3 regions of the Cupriavidus sp. genome follow, and region 1 is predicted to be linked to each of the others. Evidence: predicted binding sites of a transcription regulator. Region 1 holds the regulator's gene; each other region holds the start of a gene.
What was found. Region 1 encodes sigma-54, which starts transcription at its own class of promoters, with help from an activator protein. Its sites were predicted from a motif close to TGGCANGNAANCTGCTTT; they were not measured.
Positions count from the first base shown of each region.

Region 2: the regulator sigma-54 is predicted to act here: its motif matches at 4,071-4,088, upstream of ACO550_RS15460 (formate/nitrite transporter family protein).
Region 3: the regulator sigma-54 is predicted to act here: its motif matches at 2,927-2,944, upstream of ACO550_RS28840 (ATP-NAD kinase family protein).

Region 1 covers NZ_DBHKYV010000001.1:274,038-279,237, forward strand. The annotation lists gene lptC (LPS export ABC transporter periplasmic protein LptC) at 1-569, shown strand, start outside; gene lptA (lipopolysaccharide transport periplasmic protein LptA) at 627-1,271, shown strand; gene lptB (LPS export ABC transporter ATP-binding protein) at 1,297-2,097, shown strand; gene ACO550_RS01260 (RNA polymerase factor sigma-54) at 2,242-3,723, shown strand; gene hpf (ribosome hibernation-promoting factor, HPF/YfiA family) at 3,774-4,127, shown strand; gene ACO550_RS01270 (PTS sugar transporter subunit IIA) at 4,605-5,060, shown strand; gene hprK (HPr(Ser) kinase/phosphatase) at 5,125-5,200, shown strand, end outside.
Region 2 covers NZ_DBHKYV010000010.1:139,873-145,072, forward strand. The annotation lists gene ACO550_RS15445 (tripartite tricarboxylate transporter permease) at 1-557, opposite strand, end outside; gene ACO550_RS15450 (tripartite tricarboxylate transporter TctB family protein) at 563-1,045, opposite strand; gene ACO550_RS15455 (bifunctional protein-serine/threonine kinase/phosphatase) at 1,390-3,126, opposite strand; gene ACO550_RS15460 (formate/nitrite transporter family protein) at 3,139-3,951, opposite strand; gene ACO550_RS15465 (nitrate- and nitrite sensing domain-containing protein) at 4,172-5,200, opposite strand, start outside.
Region 3 covers NZ_DBHKYV010000032.1:52,243-57,442, forward strand. The annotation lists gene ACO550_RS28830 (pyruvate dehydrogenase complex E1 component subunit beta) at 1-762, opposite strand, end outside; gene ACO550_RS28835 (thiamine pyrophosphate-dependent enzyme) at 790-1,788, opposite strand; gene ACO550_RS28840 (ATP-NAD kinase family protein) at 1,833-2,882, opposite strand; gene ACO550_RS28845 (sigma 54-interacting transcriptional regulator) at 3,094-5,088, opposite strand.

The sequences.
Region 1 (5,200 bases):
TGATGGCGATCGTCGCCGGCAGCACGTTCTGGCTGGTGCAGTTGAACTCGCCGCGCGAGGATGCCGAGAAGTCGAGCGCCAAGCGCCACGAGCCAGACTACTGGATGGAGCGTTTCTCGGCCACCGAACTGGCCGAGGATGGCTCCACCAAGATGCGTTTCACTGGCGTGAAGATGGTCCATTACGAAGACGACCAGACCTACGACGTGACCACGCCGGCGATGCGCGCCTACGAGCCGGACCGCCCGCCCGTGACGGCCAATGCCAACCGGGGTGTGATGAACGCCGAAGGCTCGGTGATCGATCTCTACGGCAACGCGTTCATCGTGCGCCAGGCCGGAGCGGATGTGTCGAAGGACCCGCGCATGACCGCGGCGTCGCAATACTTCCAGCTTCTGGTCAACGACGACATCGTCAAGACCGACAAGCCGGTGCAACTCACGCGCGGTCCGTCGGTGATGACGGCCAATGGCCTGATCTTCAACAACGTCACCCGCGAAGTACAATTGCTGGGCAACGTGCGGGGCACCATCATCATGAACTCGCCGGGACAGCCCAAGACCCAATAATCCGCCGGGCAGGCAGCATCGCCCAGGCCGCAGTCCTTACCTCACCACTCGCCTAACATGACCGCATCCCTGACGACATTGTCCTGTCGCCGCATCGCGCCCGCCCTTCTGGCCGCCGCCGCCCTTGGCCTGACGCTGGCCGCGCCGGCGTTTGCCGAGCGCGCCGACCAGGGCAAGCCGCTGGTGCTGGAGGCCGACAACGCCAGCTACGATGACGTCAAGCAGATCTATAACCTCACCGGCAACGTGGTGCTGACCAAGGGCACGATGGTGCTGAAGTCCGATGCGGCCGAACTGCGCACCGACCCCGAGGGCTACCAGTACGCCATCGCCACGGCCAAGCCGGGCCGCCAGGCCTATATCCGCCAGAAGCGCGACGGCGTGGATGAATACATCGACGGCTGGGGCGACCGTATCGAATACGACGGGAAGTCCGAGATCAACAAGCTGATTGGCCACGCCCGTGCGGCGCGCGTCTCCGGCGTCGGTGCAAAGATCATCGACGAGATCCGCGGTGCCTTGATCACCTACGACAGCCGCAACGAGTTCTACACGGCCACCGGCGGCGACAGCAACACCACGGGGGGCAACTCGTCCGGCCGCGTGCGCGCCGTGCTGTCGCCGCGCGCCGATGCCAGCGCACCAGCCGCCGCAGGCGCGCCGCTGGACCTCAAGCCATCCACCACGCCCGCCAAGCCCTGAACGCCTTACTCCCAGCCAGTCCCCGATGAACGATTCCGCCACGCTCGCAGCCTCCGCCTCGTCCCCCGCGTCCGCCGTCCGCGCCGACAGCAGCACGCTGGTCGTGCGACACCTGAAGAAGCGCTACGGCACCCGCACGGTGGTCAAGGATGTGTCGCTCGACGTGAAGAGCGGCGAGGTGGTGGGCCTGCTGGGTCCGAACGGCGCCGGCAAGACCACCTCGTTCTACATGATCGTGGGCCTGGTGGCGCTCGACGAAGGCGATATCGTGCTCGACGACCAGCACATCAGCGGGCTGGCCATTCATGAACGCGCCCGCATGGGGCTGTCGTACCTGCCGCAGGAAGCTTCGGTATTCCGCAAGCTCAATGTCGAAGAGAACATCCGCGCGGTGCTGGAACTGCAGGTGGAAAAAGGCAAGTCGTTGCCAAAGGCCGAGATCGATCGCCGGCTCGACTCCCTGCTCGACGACCTGCAGATCGCCCACTTGCGCAACAACCCGGCACTGTCGCTGTCCGGAGGCGAGCGCCGCCGCGTGGAAATTGCGCGCGCGCTGGCCTCGTCGCCGCGTTTTATCCTGCTGGACGAACCGTTCGCCGGCGTGGACCCGATTGCGGTGGGTGAAATCCAGCGCATCGTCAGTTTCCTGAAGGCACGCAATATCGGCGTGCTGATCACCGACCACAACGTGCGCGAGACGCTGGGCATCTGCGACCACGCCTACATCATCAGCGAAGGCACCGTGCTGGCTGCCGGCCAGCCCGAGGAAATCATCGCCAACGAATCCGTGCGACGCGTCTACCTGGGCGAGAATTTCCGCATGTAACGCCTGATGGCGATGTCCTACGGGACATGCGCCGAACCGTGCGATTCGTCAACTAGCCGTTGTCGATCACGGCGTCACAGCGATAGCTGATTGCGATAGCAATTTCCGTTCCAACAACGGAAAGATGCGCATAGAATAGGTCGCATGAAACCATCGCTTCAGCTCCGACTTTCCCAGCATCTGGCCCTGACGCCGCAACTGCAGCAATCGATCCGGTTGTTGCAGCTCTCCACGCTGGAGTTGCAGCAGGAAGTGGAGCAGGCGCTGACGGAAAACCCGCTGCTCGAACGCGAGAACGACTGGATCGAGAGCCCGCTGCGCGTGGCGGCGGACGGTTCGGTGAACCTGCAGACCGCGCCGGCCCCGGCGCCCGCCGAACCGCAGTCCAATGGCGAGGATCGTGCCGAAGGCGCCGCCGGCGGCGACGAGGACAGCTTTGGCGATTCCGGCACCGAGGACTATGGCAACGACTGGAGCCTCGACGATTTCGCGCGCCGCCCGCAAGGCGACGAGGACGAGAAGACGCCGATGCAGTTGCGCGATGCCGATCCCACGCTGCGCGAGTTCCTGATGGAGCAGCTCACGCCGCTGAAGATTTCCACGCGCGACAAGGGCCTGGCGATCTTCCTGATCGAATCGCTCGACGACGACGGATACCTCGGGGCGTCACTCGAGGAAATCTGCACGGAACTCCCGGAAGAACTCGAGTTCGAAGTCGATGAAGTGCAGGCGATCCTGACGCTGCTGCAGAGCTTTGATCCGCCCGGCGTGGGCGCACGCAATGCCGCGGAATGCCTGAGCCTGCAACTGCGACGACTCAAGCATCCGCAGCGCGAACTGGCATTGTCGATCGTCAATCATCATCTGGAACTGCTTGCCGTGCGCGATTACACGCGGCTCAAGAAAGCGCTTCAGGTTGACGAAATAGCATTAAAGGCGGCGCATGATCTGATCCGCTCGCTGGCACCGTATCCAGGACATGCGTATAGCCGTCCGGAAGCAGATTTCGTGGTGCCGGATGTGTTCGTGCGCAAGAGCGGTAGCGGCTGGATTGCGCAACTCAATCCGGACGTGATGCCACGCCTGCGCATCAACGACATGTACGCGCAGATTTTGCGCGGTGCAAAAGGAGAAGCGGGTGCCGCAGGACTGCAGCAGAAGCTGCAGGAAGCGCGGTGGCTCATCAAGAACATTCAGCAGCGTTTCGACACGATCCTGCGTGTGGCGCAGGCAATTGTCGAACGTCAGAAGAACTTTTTTTCGCACGGGGAAATAGCAATGCGCCCCTTGGTTTTGCGGGAAATAGCCGATACACTCGGTTTACATGAGTCGACCATTTCCCGGGTGACCACGAACAAATACATGGCCACGCCAATGGGTACTTTCGAACTGAAGTACTTCTTTGGTAGCCACGTCTCCACGGAGACGGGCGGCGCGGCCTCATCCACGGCGATCCGCGCGCTGATCAAGCAACTGATAGGAGCCGAAGACCCCAGGAATCCCCTTTCCGACAGCCGCATCGCCGAATTGCTGGGCGAACAGGGCTTTGTGGTCGCACGCCGCACGGTGGCCAAATACCGCGAAGCGCTGAAAATCCCCGCAGTCAATCTCCGCAAGTCTTTGTAGCCGAGCCGCAACCGCCTGCCTGGTGCGGCTCTTTCAGAAGGAGAAGCGCTATGAACTTCAAGATCAGTGGACACCACCTCGACATCACGCCGCCGCTGCGTGAGTATGTGGAAACGAAACTGGAGAGGATTGTCAGGCATTTCGATCAGGTCATTGGCGTGAGCGTGCTGCTATCTGTCGACAACCACAAGGAAAAGGACCGGCGTCAGTACGCGGAAATCAATCTGCATCTCAAGGGCAAGGACATCTTCGTCGAAGCGCATCATGAAGACCTGTATGCGGCGATCGACTCTCTGGTCGACAAGCTCGACCGGCAAGTGATCCGCTACAAGGACCGCGTGCAAGGGCACGACCGGGAAGCGGTCAAGTATCAGATGGCCGCTGAGCAGCTACAGCAACAATAAGGCGGCAACCCATTGAAGGTTGCTCCCTGAGAGGATCGATAAGAAGAGATAAAGCCGCGCATTTGCGCGGCTTTTTTGATGCTCCGGTGCCGGGCAGCCACCACGCGGCTCGTTACCTTGACGCCACGCTCGCCGCGATTAGATTTGGCCGGGGGTGTTCGCAAGGCGCGCCGCTCGGTGTATGCTGCGCCATACAAAACCACAGGCAGAACGGTCCCGATGTACCGGCCTGGCATACCGTGCGGCAAACGACCGTACGATGCCGGCGGCGACTCCGGGTGGGCACACCGGTCGGCAAGTTCGCGGCACCACCCGCGGCGCCGGCGCTGCAATGCACAAGTGCATGGCAGCCCTGCTCTATAATGGCCGGACGCTCCAATGCGGGCGTCTTCATAGCACTCAATATCCTGTTTGCCCCAACTCGGCGGGCTGGTCCATGCGCGCCGGCTTGCCACTCAGACTTCTCGTGCATCGCCCATGAATCGTTTGGCCAAACTGCTGCCACCCGGCAACATCCACCTCGACGTCACCGTCACCAGCAAGAAGCGGGTCTTCGAGCAAGCCGGGCTCCTGTTCGAGAACAACCATGGCGTGGCCCGAGCCATCGTCACGGACAACCTTTTCGCACGCGAATCGCTTGGCTCGACCGGCCTCGGTGCTGGCGTGGCCATTCCGCACGGCCGCATCAAGGGCCTCAAGCAGCCTTTGGCCGGCTTCATGCGCCTGGCGGAACCGATTCCTTTCGAATCGCCCGACGGCAAGCCGGTCTCGCTGTTGATCTTCCTGCTGGTGCCGGAACAGGCAACGCAGCAGCATCTGGAAATTCTTTCGGAAATTGCCCAGTTGCTGTCGGACCGGGAAATGCGCGAAGGCCTGGCCACGCTGCCCACGCCCGAGGCTGTCCACCAGTTGCTTACCGAATGGCACCCATGATGTGCAGGCTGGCCGCGCAGGCCGCCTGAAGCCATCCCCGCCCCATCCCAGAAAGTCATCCCGCATGGAACTCACCGGCGTCACCTCGCAGTCGATCTTCGACGACAACGCAGCCGACATCAAACTGTCGTGGGTCGCAG
Region 2 (5,200 bases), on a different contig from region 1:
GTACCCACCACGCCGCACAGCAGGCCGAACAGCGTCATGGCCACGCCCTTGAGCGGCGATCCGCGCGACATCGTCGACCCGGCCAGCAAGCCCAGCAGCATGATCGAGAAGATCTCGGCCGGCCCGAACTTGAACGCGATGGCGGTCAGCAGTGGCGACGCGAAGATCATCACCAGGATGCCCACCGACGCGGCAAAGAACGAGCAGATCATGGTGATGCCGAGTGCGGTGCCGCCCTTGCCGGCACGCGTCATCGGATACCCGTCGAGACAGGTCACCGCGTGCGGCGGATGCGACGGCAGGTTCAGCAGGATGGCGCCAATCGCGCCGCCGTACTGCGAACCATAGAAGATGCCGGCCAGCATCAGGATTGCCGGCACCGGGTGCATCACGTAGGTCAGCGGCAGCAGGATGGAAATGGCCGACAGCGCGCCCATGCCGGGCAGCACGCCAATCAGGTTGCCGACCAGAACGCCAAAAAACGACCACATCAGGTTGGACCCCTGGAAGGCTACGCCAAAGCCGAACCAGAGATCATGCAAGGCACTTGAAACCATGATACTTACGCTCCCCAGGCAAACAGCGGCAACTGCAACTGCAGCAACCACGAGAACACCACTGCCGCGATCACGCACATCGCAATTGCCAGGCAAATTGCCTGCTTGATGCTGTTGCTGCGGTCACCAAGTGCCGAAATGAAAACGATGGCGAAGGTAGCGGGGATCATGCCGCCGTACTTGCCGAACAGAAGGAATGAGAGCGTGCCCAGCACGATGCAGACCGTGCCACGCAGGTCGGGCGCTTTATGGCTGTGTCCGTGGCCTGCCGATGGCGGTTGCGCCGCCGGTTCGCCACGCGCGGAAACAGCAATCAGCACCCCCACGAAGGCCAGCAACGCACCAACGGAAACCGGAAAGAAGCCCGGCCCCATATGGCTGAGGGTGCCGGTGTGGTACTGCAGGCCCGCCGCCACCGCGGCCAACCCGACCAGCACCATCAGCGCGCCGCCGTAGTAGTCTTTCTTGAAACGGTGAGTCTGGCTCATTGGTCAGTCCTCCCGTGGCGATGCAGCGCAGGCTGCGATGCGGCACGATGCGCCATCCACTGGCAAGTGCCTGTACGTCGATCAAACATCGGTGTCTCCTCCGTTGCCCCGCACTATCGGGTCAGAGGGACTCTACAAACGACGTCTTCCAAGGGCCTTTCATGCGCCTTGCATTTTCCTTACGTTTTACATCACGTTGTGATGCATTGGATTCTGCAGCGGAAAAACCGGGGGAAATCCCTGAAAAGACAGACAAGATCCCTTGCGCCTGCATGTCTGATGCATTCAGACACAATCCACCCGCTCATTCACGCGGCCATCCACGCTTGAGGGATGCGCGCGTGCTACACGCCCATCACACGCAGTCCAAGCAGTACAACCACCGAAATGCCGAGCAGCAGAACCAGCGCCTGCCAGAAGCGCAGCGGGTTGCGTTCCAGTAGCGGCGGCGTCTGGCGCTGCCAGAACGCCTGGTCCGGCCGGCGCAGCGCCTCGACGAACTCCGACAAGGCCTCGTGCCGCTGGGCGGGATTGGGATGCAAGGCCTTGCGCAATGCATCATCGACCCATGCCGGCAGTTCGGGGCGTCGCTCGCGCAGCGGCACATAGCGCAGGCGCCGCAGGTCGGCGCGGTCGCGCACCTGGGTCACCTGCAATCCGTACGGCAGCTTCCCCGTCAGCATCTGGTATGCCAGCGTTGCCAGCGAATACAGGTCTGACGCCGCGCTGCCACCGTCCCCGACGAAATACTCGGGCGCGGCGTATTGCAAGGTGCCCACTGGCGCGCTGGCCCGCGCATCGCGCGTGCCTTCGGCGAGTCCCGCCACGTGGACGGTTCCGAAGTCCATGATCTTGACGGTTCCCGACCGGTCGATCATCACGTTCTCGGGCCGCAGGTCCTGATGCAGCATCTCGCGCCGGTGGAACGCCTGCAGCCCGCTCGCCAGTTGCGCCACGATCACGCGTACGGCATCGAGGTCCGGCAATGGATGATCGATCATCCATTGCGCGAGCGTCTGCCCCTCCACGTACTCCATCGCCACGAACAGATGACTGCGCGGACGCTCGACCTCATAGGGCCGGAGTACGTGCTGGTTGTCGATGCGACGGGCTACCCATTCTTCAAGCAGGAAACCATCGAGGTGCGCGGCATCATGGTGGCGGTCAACCGCCGGCGTCTTCAGCACCACGAACCGTCCGTTGCTGTCGTCGACCGCCAGGTGCACATGGCTGCGCGCACTGGCATGCAGTTCCCTGACCACCGTATAGCCTTCGAAGCGCATGCGCGGCACCAGCGGCGGCGGCAGCGCGAGTTGCGCCGCTTGTGCGAGCGTGCGCTGTGCATCGGGGGCCGGCAGCCCGTCGACCCGCGCGATCTGCAGCGTCGCGTTGTCAGGGCTGCCACGCTCCAGCGCGGTCTGCACCAGCGCTTGCGCGGCGCGGTTCAGGTCGCCGTCGCAAGCGGCCAGCGCATGGTGGACATCGCCGGCTTCCAGGTGCTCATAGGCACCATCGGTAGCCAGGAGGTAGACCTCGCCGGCTTCGACGCCCCAGGACCGATAGTCGATCTCGATGGACGACCCGGCTCCCAGCGCACGGCCCAGGTACGACTCCGACGCCGATACATGCACGCGATGATCGTCGGTCAGTTGTTCGAGTTTGTGGGGATGCAGCCGGTAGACACGCGCATCGCCAACGTGCAGCAGATGGGCTTCCCTGGCCTTGAAGATCAGCGCACTGAACGTGCAGACGTAGCCGCGGTCGCGGTCGAAGCGGGCGTCACTACGCCGGGTCTGCGCATACAGCCATGAGTTGGTCGCGGCCAGCACGCGCTGCGCCGCGCGCCGCACGGTCCAGGCGTCGGATGTGCAGTAATAGTCTTCCAGGAACGTCCGTACGGCCGCCGCGCTGGCCACCTGGCTTACCGCGCTGGTGCTGATGCCGTCGGCCAGCGCCAGCGCGATGCCCTTGTGGATGCGCTGCTGCCCGGCGGGCAGCGTCGCGCCATGGAAATCCTGGTTGACAGGTTTGCGGCCCGCCTCCGAGTGCTGGCCTATGCTGACATCGAGCCCGCCGCTCATGGCAGGACAGGATCAGCCCACCGCGCGCTTGGGCGCCGTCTTGTAGTGCGTGCTGTACAGCGTCGCGCCAACGAACGTCAGGCCGCCCACCACATTGCCCAGCACGGTCGGGATCTCGTTCCAGATCAGGTAGTCCATGATCGTGAAGTTGCCGCCCAGCATCAGGCCCGACGGGAACAGGAACATGTTCACGATCGAATGCTCGAAGCCCATGTAGAAGAACAGCATGATCGGCATCCACATGCCAATGACCTTGCCCGATACCGAGGTCGACATCATCGCGGCCACCACGCCCGTGGATACCATCCAGTTGCACATCACGGCGCGGATGAACAGCGTCAGCATGCCCGCCGCGCCGTGCGCCGCGTAGCCAACCGTGCGGCCTTCACCAATATGGCCGATCTTTTGCCCAACGATATTGGGCGCCTCGGAAAAGCCGAAGGTGAAGATGATGGCCATGAAGAGTGCCACGGTGATGGCGCCGGCGAAGTTGCCGCAGAAAACCAGGCCCCAGTTGCGCATCACGCCGCCCCAGGTGGCGCCCGGGCGCCGGTCCATCACGGCCAGCGGCGCCAGGGTGAACACGCCGGTCAGCAGGTCGAAGCCCAGCAGGTACAGCATGCAGAAGCCCACCGGGAACAGCAGCGCGCCGACCAGCGCATTGCCGGTGTTCACGGTGATGGTCACGGCGAATGCCGCGGATAGCGCAAGAATGGCACCAGCCATATACGAGCGGATCAGCGTGTCGCGCGTCGACATCAGCAGCTTCGACTCTCCGGCATCGACCATCTTGGTCACGAACTCGGCAGGGGCGAGATAGGCCATGGGGAAGGTTCCTCAATGTTTTCTTCGTTGGACGGACGAAAAAAAACGACGTCGTTCCCTGCGCGGCACAAACGGGCATGCCGCACGGGGAGGACGTCGTTATCCTGGTTCCTGATCTTCTCGCACGATCCATGCCCGAGGTCTGGCCGCCCTCGCCACGCCGCCCGCCCCTTTCACGGTGCAAATCAAGCCCGCTTTTGGTGCAAAGCACAATACGCAGTCAATCCTGGTGCGATGGTCCCGGCGCTGGCGCTGCAATCTCGGGCAACGCCAGCGTGGCTTCAGCGATATCGATGAGGCGGCGATTGTTGTCCATCGCGGCTTTCTGCAAGACGCGGAACGCGGCTTCCTCGCCAAGTCCGGTACGCGCCATCAGCGCGTTCTTGGCGCGCTCGATGACCTTGCGCTCGGCCAACGCGCGCCGCGCGGCATCGAGTTCCACCTCGGTGCGGGCCAGGCGCGTCGATTGCTGCTCCAGCAAGCCCTTCAGCGATGACACCGTGGCGGCGTCGACACTGCCTGGCGCATTCGAACCGTCGGGCATGCCGGGCAATACCGGCGCTGCGTCCGGGTGCCCCTCGGCATCGAAGAACCGTTCGACCGCATGGGTATGCGGGGGCGGATTGTCCAGCAAGCGACGCAACAGCCCCGCGGAATCCTGCAGGTCCGCCTGCGACGATGCGATTTCCGCCTCGCAGGCCGCTCGCAAGCTTTTGACGAGTTGCATCTGTAGCGTCCACATACCGGCAATCACCTTGCTGCAGACCTCGAACCATGTTTCGCTGGACTCGGTATCGAGCGCGCCGCCGGGCTGCGCGGTCAGCAAGGTGCGACGCATCTGCTCCAGGGCAACTACGTCTTCGCTGAGCGCCTGACGTCGCCACGCAGCAAGCAGCGGAGCGTCGGCAAACTTCTCGAGCACCTGGAAACTGCGCTTCTGCGCGTCGACCAGATGCAGTACACGCTGCTGCTGGATTTCCGTGCAGCCGCCCGACGCAAACATCTGGGCGCCCACCGCCCGCTCCTGACCGGCGGCTTCCTTGCCTTGCACCAGGTATACAAATGCCACCAGCGGCCGCGAGATGCCCGGATACATGGCTACGTCGGCCAGATGGAAGATCAGTTCCAGCAGCGCCGCGATCAGGCGACTGAACGCGGCCACGGCCTCATACGCGGTGGTCTGGCAAAGTCCGATGCTGGCCCGCAGTGCCGTGAGCGTGGCCAGGTCCAACTGCACCCAGGCCATCAG
Region 3 (5,200 bases), on a different contig from region 1:
ATCCATGTCCAGCGGCGACAGCGTGCGCAGGTCGATCACCTCCGCCTCGATCCCGTCCTTGGCCAGCGTTGCCGCCGCCTCCAGCGCGCGATGCACCATCAGGCCATAGGCCACGATGGTCACGTCCTTGCCGTCGCGCGCGATATTCGCTTCGCCGAACGGAATCGCATAGGCGCCTTCCGGAACGTCGCCTTCCAAGCCATACAGGTTCTTGTGCTCGCAGAAAATAACCGGATCGTTGTCGCGAATTGCCTGGATCAACAAGCCCTTGGTGTCATAAGGCGTGGACGGGCAGACCACCTTGAGCCCGGGGATATGCGTGAACAGCGGCGTCAGCATCTGGCTATGCTGCGCGGCCGCCCGGAACCCCGCGCCGACCATGGCGCGGATGACCACCGGTGTCTCGGCCTTGCCGCCAAACATGTAGCGGAACTTGGCGGCCTGGTTGAAGATCTGGTCGAAGCACACGCCCATGAAGTCGATGAACATCAGTTCGGCAATCGGTCGCATGCCGCACGCTGCCGCGCCGATTGCGGCGCCCACATAAGCCGATTCGGACAATGGCGTATCGAGCAGGCGGTCGCCGTGCTTCGCGTAGAGCCCCTTGGTCACGCCGAGCACACCGCCCCAGGCGTCTTTCTCGCCGTCGGCACCGGCGCCACCAACAATGTCTTCGCCGAGCATGATCACACTCGGATCACGCGTCATTTCCTGGTCGATCGCTTCGTTGATCGCCATCTTCATACTGAGTTTGCGGGCCATGATGACTGTCTCCTGTCGGGAATCGTTTTAGTAGCTCACATAGACATCGGTCAGCAGGTCTTCCGGGCCCGGCAATGGTGCGGCCTTGGCCTCCTGCACCGCGTGGTCGATCAGCGTGGCCACTTCGCGGTCGATCGCGTCGAACTCCTCGCGTGAAACCACTCCGGCCTGGGTCACGGTGCGCGTAAACAGCTTCAGGCAGTCCTTGTTGGCACGGATATCGTCGAGTTCGCCCGCTGCGCGATAGGTCTGCGCATCGCCCTCGAAATGGCCGTAGAAACGGATCATCTTGCATTCGAGCAGCGATGGACCGCCGCCTTCGCGCGCGCGGCGAATCACCTCGCCCGCCGCCTCGTGTACCGCGAAGAAATCGGTGCCATCGACCGTGACCCCGGGTATGCCGAAGCCCGCTGCACGGTCCACATAGCTGTCGACGGCAGTGCCATAGTCGCGCGAAGTCGATTCCGCGTAGCCGTTGTTCTCGATCACGAAAATCACCGGCAGGTTCCACACGGCGGCCAGGTTCAGGCTTTCGAGGAACGTGCCCTGGTTGGACGCGCCGTCGCCGCAGAACGTAATGCCGACCTCACCCTTGCCGCGGAACTTGGCGGCCAGCGCCGCGCCGCAGATCAACGGGGCACCGGCGCCCAGGATGCCGTTGGCACCCATCATGCCCTTGGACAGGTCGGCAATATGCATCGATCCACCTTTGCCATTGCACGAACCACCCTTCTTGCCGTAGATCTCCTTCATCATCGCCACCGGGTCCACCCCCTTGGCAATGCAGTGGCCATGGCCACGGTGTGTGCTGGCGATACGGTCACCGTCGTTCAGGTGGTGCAGGATGCCAACGCCGGCTGCCTCTTCGCCGGCATACAGGTGTACGAAACCGGGAATGTCTCCACGCCCGAAATCCACATGCAATCGCTCCTCGAAATCACGGATCGTCCGCATCTTGCGGTACACGGACAGCAGGGTCTCCTTGTCCAGCGGCATCTGCGCTGACTGCGAAGAACTGGCACTCATGGTTGTCTCCTTTGGTGGTGGTACTGCGTGTAATGCAGTGGCGATCAATTCAGTGGAATGGCCGAGGTCTGGCGCATCAGGTGTTCGCGCGCCGCGTATCCCATGCAGGCAGCCACATCGATACTGCGGAATGCATGGTCATGCAGCGTGATGGTGACCTCGTCGTGGGGGCCGAATGCGAGCTCGCGTTCGCCGTCGAGCGCGACGATGCCGGTGCGTTGCCGCACCCGATGCGGCCGGGCATGGGCGATGCGGGTCCAGCCGGCAATCGGCACCGAGCAAAGCAGGCCCGGCGCAATCGGAGCACGCAGATCGAATACACCCTCGCCGGCAGGTGCCAGTTCGATGGCCAGTCCGCCGGGCTCGCGCCGGCCAATCGGCTCGATCAGGCCCGCGATGGCGGACAGGCCGATGGCCTGTGGATCTGCGTAGGCCACATACACCGCGGCAAGTGTGTCGGCCTTCCACAAGGCCCGGGCGCCGATAAACTGCTCATGCGCAATCACGGCGTCGACCAGCGCGATATCGCGCCGGAAGCCGCCATCGGCATTGCGAATCACGACGTCGAGCCGCTTGTTCGAAGCCAGCGCATGGCTGGCGGGCACCTGGCCCGTGGCGTAGAGACCGGCGGCAAGCCCGATGATGGTGGGCTCGCGCATTTCAGGAAAAGCGTTGTTGGTGCCGGTAGAGAGCCCGGCAATTGGCACCGGTCCGCATTCACGCACCACGGCGCGGTGCGTGCCGTCACCGCCCAGCACGATGATCACGGAGACACCGGCGTCCGCCATATGGCGTGCCGCGTGAAGCGTATCGTCCACGCGCGCGGTCACGGGCATGTCGATGAATTCCACCCGCGGCAGGCTCGCATCGGGCCCCTGGTGGCGGTCCAGATGGCGTGTCAGCATGACACGTAAGCCTTCGCGGTCCGGCATCATCATCACGCGGTCGATGCCGCAGCCGGCCAGCGCGGCCAGCAGCCGCAGCACGATGTTGACGCGGTCAGCCAGCTGCAGGCTGCCGGCGTTGGCAATCACACGGCGGATATCGCGCGCCGATACGGGATTGGCAATGATGCCGACCAATGGTGCCCCCATGGCCTGTCTCCTGTCGCGCTGCTTGCGCTTGTCGTGACAGGGTTATTGCAATGGGCATGCCAATGGCAAACACGCGGGCCAGCTGGGAAACCGCCAACAAATTCGAGTCCATCCGTGGCAAATCCGCGGGGAAACCCGCAGGTATTACGTCCGCTTACGCTGATGCGGTGTGACAGGTGTCACAGTACGGCTGTCCAACGCTGGACAACCGTCACGTCGATGATCCCGTATCCCCGCCATCGCGCCGGTTGGGCGACTGGATGCCATAGCGCTCCATGCGCCGGTACAGCGTCATGCGGCTGATGCCGATCTGGCGTGCCACCGCGCTCAGGTTCCAGCCCGACGCACGCAGGTACTGCATCAGCAGCATGCCTTCGGGAGGCAGCGCGTGCGCGTCGGCGTCGCCCGGAGGCGCGGCAAGCGCCTGCACGGGTTCGGGTGCGTGACCGGCAGTGCGAACATCGGCGTAACCGTCGGGCAGGTCCTCCGGCGCCACCACCCCGCCCTGGCAGATCGCGCAGGCGTACTCCAATACATTGCGCAGCTCGCGCAGATTGCCCGGCCAGTGATGCGCATGCAGGCAATGGCGCGCCGCATCGGACAGCGTGACACGCCGTTGACCGCCATCGGCGAGCATCGTGTCGATCAGCCAGTCCAGATCCTGCCGGTCCCGTAACGCCGGCAGTTCGAAGCGCGCGCCGTTCAGCCGGTAGTACAGGTCCTCGCGAAACTGGCCGGACTCGACCAGCTGGTCCAGCCGATGGTGGGTAGCGGAAATCACGCGCAGATTGACCGGCACCGGCCGCGTGGCGCCAATCGGCAACACCTCGCCTTCAGCCAGCACGCGCAGCAGCCGCGACTGCAAGTCGCGCGGCATGTCGCCGATTTCATCGAGGAACAGCGTGCCGCCATCGGCTTCCTGGATCAGGCCGCGCTTGCCGCGTGAGCCTGCCCCGGAAAAGCTGTTCGGCAAGTGTCCAAATAGTTCGCTTTCGATCAGCGTCTCTGGAATCGCCGCGCAATTGAACGCCACGAACGGATGGTCACGCCGCGCGCTGGCCCGGTGCAGGGCCTTGGCAAGGTACTCCTTGCCGCTGCCGGTTTCGCCATGGATCAGCAGGTTGATGCGCGAATCCACCAGGCGCATGGCGCGCTGCAATTGCTGCTGCATGGCCGGGTCGCCGCCGCTCAATGCCGCGAGCGGCTCGGGCAATGGCACGGTGGGCGCGGTGTCAGCGCGCGCATGCCAGCGCAACGCCGGCGGCATCACGCTCAGGTAAAGCAAACCGCCGCTACGGTGCAGCGCCACCAGCCGCTGCTCGCTGGGCCGCGAGTAAACATAGCGCCCAAGGTCTGCAAGCCGCGCGTCGAACAGTGCCTCGAACGACTGGCCAAGCACCGCCCGTCCCTGGCATTCACTTTCGAGCATGCGCCGGGCACGGTTGTTATAGCCAACGACATGCCCGGCATCGTCGAGCGCCAACAGGTATTCCGGGCTGACGTCGACGAACTCCGGGGCGACGTTGAGTTTCAGGATCCAGTCGCGGTGATGCACGCGCAGGAAGTTGGCATTCTCGATATGGGCCGCGTAGATGCGCACCATCTGCAGCGCCAGACCCTGGCTGGTCTTGGCGTCGGGCGACGTCAACGCGGAAATGTCCAGGATCGCGCTCAGGCTGCCATGCGTGTCGAACAGCGGCGCGGCGGTACAGGTCAGCGGAATGTGGGTGGCGTCGAAGTGATCGGCCTGGTGCACGGTCAGCGCCTCGCCAGTGACCAGTGCGGTACCCACCGCGCATGTACCCGCGCCGGCCTCGCTCCATTCCGACCCCAGGTACAGCCCCGCATGGCGCAGCGCGGTGTCGGTGTTGGCATCGCCGATATAGTCGACCGTCACGCCTTGCGCGTCGGTCAGCAATACCACATAGCCCAGGCCGGCAACCTGCCCGTACAGGGTTTCCAGACCATGCCGCGCTATGCGCGCGAAATCGTCAATCCGTTGCTGGTGCTCGCGCAGACGGGTCTGCGGCACGATGCGGGCTTCCTGCATGCGCGACGGATCGAGACCATATTGATGCACGCAGCGCCGCCATGAATTCTGGATCACGGCGTCATGCGTGATCGGCTCCGCGGATACCACAGGCGGGGGCAGATAGCTGGTGGCATGCACCACTGTCTCGATGTGCTCGCGTTGCCGCAGGTCCATCGCTGTCTCCTTATCGGTCTGCGCGTACTGTATCCCACCCGCCTGTCGCCGCAAACGCGGCGCTGCAGCAAAGCGCCGCGATATGCGGTCGGGGCGACGTCATGGCAGTTAA